2 regions of the Lysinibacillus sp. 1 U-2021 genome follow, and region 2 is predicted to be linked to the other one. Evidence: riboswitches for the same ligand, from Rfam matches in the RefSeq annotation. Region 2 holds a riboswitch; the other holds the start of a gene.
What was found. A riboswitch is a leader RNA that binds a small molecule or an ion and turns the genes downstream of it on or off. The one in region 2 is predicted to bind lysine.

Region 1: it holds a riboswitch for lysine, as region 2 does, so the genes downstream of both, QH639_RS24265 (amino acid permease) here and QH639_RS11310 (aspartate kinase) in region 2, are expected to answer to the same signal.

The regions. Positions count from the first base shown of each region.
Region 1 is NZ_CP123966.1:4,552,955-4,555,443, forward strand. It holds gene QH639_RS24260 (CynX/NimT family MFS transporter) at 1-1,006, opposite strand, end outside; lysine riboswitch at 1,185-1,361, shown strand; gene QH639_RS24265 (amino acid permease) at 1,444-2,489, shown strand, end outside.
Region 2 is NZ_CP123966.1:2,229,039-2,231,527, forward strand. It holds gene QH639_RS11310 (aspartate kinase) at 1-1,028, opposite strand, end outside; lysine riboswitch at 1,162-1,339, opposite strand; gene uvrC (excinuclease ABC subunit UvrC) at 1,447-2,489, opposite strand, start outside.

The DNA of each region.
Region 1 (2,489 bases), 2.3 Mb from region 2:
TACGGAGAGTGAAGAACATCATTGCTAGGGCAAATGAAGAACCACCTGCTAACCCTAGAAGAACCATCCACAGTACCCCAAGACTTGTCCATTCCATGACAACCCCAACAAAGCCTACTAAATAGAAGGATGTAAACATCAATACAAGTGGGCGTTGAGAAGTCATTTTACCGGCAATAATAGGCACTGCTAAGGCCATTGGTACTTGTGAGAATTGCATGATTGAAAACATCCAGCCAGCTTTATCAGGGGCTAAACCTTGAGCAATATAGATCTCAGGTATCCAAGCTGCTGTTGTGTAGAATAATAAAGATTGTAAACCCATTGCCCCTGTGACAGCCCAAGTAACAGGTGATTTCCATAAAGGTGTACTGGTCTTTTTAGATGTAGTAACTGGTTCCGGTTTATTTGACTTTAGTTGAGGTATCCAAATTAAGATTGTAATGAGAACGAGTATGAGTGCAATGGAAAGTGCACCTTGCCAGCCTAACCATGAATTAGCTATCGGATAGCTAATACCAGCACCAAGGCCTGCAGTAAAATTCATGGACATGGTGAAAAAGGCCATTAATAAACCCACATGATAGGGAAATTTCAATTTCAATAATCCTGGAATTAGTACATTTCCAAAAGAAATGGCTACGCCAATTAACACAGTACCCAATAGAAGTAATTCTGTAGTACCAAGTGAACGTAGGACAATTCCTAAGGCCAAGAGAAAAGTTGATAAAAATAATGTTAGCTCAAGCCCTAGTTTGCGTGCTACAACTGGTGCAAATGGAGATATAACAGCAAAAGCCAGCAATGGTATCGTTGTTAGAAAGCCTGCCAATACATTAGATATTCCAAGATCTTCACGGATAAAGGATATAATTGGGCCAACAACAGTTAGTGGCATTCGTAATGTAGAGGCTATAAAGATAACTCCAAAGACTAAAAGTAAGGTTGTTCCTTTCCAGCTAATTTTTTTACTTGGAAAACTAGTGGAATGATCATTTGTAGTCAAAATAAAATCCCCCCTAATAATAATCATTCTAATTGAACTACTATAACACTTTATCACACTATTAAAAATAGTAGAAGATTCATAAAATACAGAACATTTATGGTTGTATTGAAATGTCTATGGTCTTATGTTAGTATAATAAACATCATAAATTTAATAATTATATGCCTCATGTTTGTATTGAGGTAGAGGTCGCGATATTTATAAGTATGCTAATTGAAATGACAAGCATTGATGAAATTAGTTGAAAGGAAATATTGCCGAAGTGTGAGGGGACTTGAAAACCTCATGCTGGGGCTGTCTCCGAAAGGAACAGAACTGTCACGTTTGCACAACGTGTTGAGCTATCATGTAGGAAAAACTGAGGATTAATGTAGCCATCACAGTGTATATGTGATGGCATTTTTTTGCCTCATAAATAGGAAGGAAGCTATATCGTGAGTGAAATAAAAGTAAATCAGCTCGGACATAAAGCACCGAAGCTGAAAAAAGAATTAAAAAGCCGTCATATTACAATGATTTCTTTAGGCGGTACAATTGGTACGGGGCTATTTTTAGCCAGTGGAGGAGCAATTGCTCAGGCAGGACCTGGAGGAGCATTGCTTGCCTATGCTTTAATTGGTATTATGGTGTATTTTTTAATGACAAGCTTAGGGGAAATGGCTGCCTATATGCCATCATCAGGTTCATTTAGTACGTATGCAACGAAATTTGTAGATCCTGCTTTGGGCTTTGCATTAGGCTGGAACTATTGGTATAACTGGGCAATCACCATTGCTGCCGAAATTGCTGCTGTGTCATTAATTATGAAATATTGGTTCCCAGATAGTTCATCAGCACTTTGGACAGTATTATTTATTGCTGTTGTACTGACGTTTAATTTACTATCCGTAAAAAGTTATGGTGAAAGTGAATATTGGTTTGCCATGATTAAAGTAGCAACGGTTATTGTTTTTATTATCATTAGCTTACTAATGATTTTTGGTATTTTAGGTGGGCAGGCTCCTGTAGGTTTCACTAATTTCTTTGTTAGTGATGGGCCATTCCATGGTGGCTTCCTTGCTACATTTGGTATTTTCCTAGCTGCAGGATTTTCATTCCAAGGGACAGAATTACTAGGAATTACAGCTGGTGAAACAGATGATCCTGGTAAAAATATTCCGAAGGCTGTTAAATCTGTATTTTGGCGTATTCTTTTGTTTTATATTTTAGCGATTGGTGCAATTGGGATGTTAATTCCATTTACAGACGAACGTTTATTATCAGAAGATATCGCAGTATCACCGTTTACACTAGTGTTTGACCGCCTAGGTATCGCCTTTGCTGCTTCATTAATGAATGCCATTATTTTAACGGCTATGCTTTCAGCAGGAAATTCAGGACTATATGCATCTTCTCGTATGTTATGGCAATTAGCTGTGGATGGACATGCACCTAAATTTTTTGCAAAGCTAAGTCGTAGAGGTATTCCGATTTATGCACT
Region 2 (2,489 bases):
GAAACTTTTGCTAGTCCAATTTCGAAGTCAGCAAAACTAAATCCAAGTGATAATTTACTATCCTCTAAAACACGTAATGCTTCCGCAAATTCCTCTTTTAAAATGGAAAACGATACAGTTGGCTTCAACCCATCAATAATGGCTTGGACAATAATATCTACATTAATACGGTTCTCTGCAAGAACCGTAAATATATCTGCTAATAAAGCATTGGAAAAAGCATCATACCCTACTGTTAAACGAATAATATCTGATTCAAATGCAACACCACGAACGACTAAATTTTTTTCCATTTCCACTTCCTCCTTCAATAAAGTGCCTACTGATTCTATTAAACTTGAACGTATAATAACAGGCATTTGAAATTTCTTCGCTAACTCCACCGCACGAGGATGTATGATATGAGACCCTAAATTCGATAATTCCAACATTTCATCATATGAAATTTCTTGAAGCTTTTGGGCATTGGGAACATATCGTGGATCTGCTGTATAAACACCATCCACATTTGTATACATATCTACTCTCTCCGCTTCCAACGCTATGGCAAGTGCAACAGCAGCTGTTTCAGCTCCACCTTTTCCAAGCGTGGTGATATTGTGCACTTCGTCAATCCCTTGTTCTCCAGCAATAACCACAATTTGTCCCTGTGCAAAATGTTCTTCCATACGACTAATATCTATATAGTCGATACGAGCATGTCGATACATACCATCCGTATGTATACCAGCTTGCCATCCAGTTAGAGACACAGCCTCATAGCCTGCTTCCTGCAAGGCAATGGCAAATAAAGCACTAGATAATTGAGAGCCAGTTGACAAAACTGCATCTAATTCTCTTTTCGACACATCGTCAGTTAGTTGGTGTACCATCATTTTCATCTCTTTCGCAGTGTGTCCCATTGCTGCAACGACCACTACTACATCCAATCCTTTGTCCTTTTCAGCAATCGCTTTCCTAGCAGCCTCTTGGATTTGTTCAGTAGAAGCTAATGCAGCTCCTCCAAACTTCATCACGACTTTAGCCATTTCTTTCGTTCTCCCTTCCAGTTCATGTATTTCACCAAATTATGGGGGGTAAAACCGTTTCTAGAAAACTAAAAGGCAGCCTCCACATAACGTGAAAGCTGCCTATAACATGTACAATAATCGTAACTTGCGCATGTGTGATAGCTCTCCGAAACGTTTAGAATCGACAGTCTTACATTTCTTAAATGCAAAACCAGTACAGCAATGGAACAACAATACTGTACTTCGGCAAGCTCCCCTTTCACACAATATCTCTGGACTTGTCCATCCTCCATTGTGTTACTCTTGAATCTTGCACCTCTATCATCACTTTAAAGTGAATGTATTCAATTCATTAAGCCTTAGCGTAAACAAACTAGTCACGCAGTTGGCTCTCCATAACATTGAAAACAATGTTATTTATAACCATAGCACATGCCTATTCCTTTGACAATGATTGTTGCTGAAAATAGCTAAAAATTTGGCTTGCTAAATTAGCGGGCATCCCAGCCTCCTGTAATGCTAGCTCGCTCGCCTCTCGAATTTTTTTGACTGAACCGAAATGTTTAAGAAGCTGTTGCTTTCGTTTTGGTCCTACCCCTTCAATATGATCTAATACAGATTGAATGGCATGCTTCTCATGCTGTTGACGCAAGAAGGTAATAGCAAAGCGATGGACTTCGTCTTGAATTCGTTGTAATAAATAAAAGCCATCACTTGTACGTTTTAAGCTAATCACTTCTGGTGGATCACCGAACAAGAGCTGAGATGTATTATGCTTATCATCCTTGGCTAAACCAGCAATCGGTATAACAAGACCAAGCTCATCTTCTAGTACTTCACGGGCTACTTCCATTTGTCCCTTACCACCATCAATTAAGACTAAATCTGGTAATGGTAGTCCTTCCTTTAAAACACGGATATAGCGACGACGTATAACCTCCTGCATTGCACCGTAATCATCATGCTTGGCTGCTGTACGCGTTTTATATTTTCGGTACTCCTTTTTCGCAGGCTTCCCATCAATGAAAACAACCATAGCAGACACTGCATCCGTTCCATGCATATGACTATTATCAAAAGCTTCAATTCGTAAAGGAGTACTAATACCCATTGCTTCGCCAAGTGCCTCACAAGCACCAATCGTACGTTCTTCCTGGCGCTCTATTAGCTGGAATTTAGCTGCCACAGCAATTTCAGCATTTTTGGTAGCTAATTCAACCAATTCCTTCTTTTGACCTCTTTTCGGTGTGAGCACTTTAATTTCTAATAATTCTGTTAAGATAGCTGCATCAATGGCTTGTGGAATAAAAATTTCTTTTGGCTTAATATGCTCTGGCTTTTCATAAAAGCGCCCAACAAATGTTAAAAATTCTTCCTCTGCATCTTGATAGATCGGGAAAATTGAGACATCGCGCTCAATCAGCTTTCCTTGGCGCACAAAGAAAACCTGAACACACATCCATCCTTTTTCAACAGCAT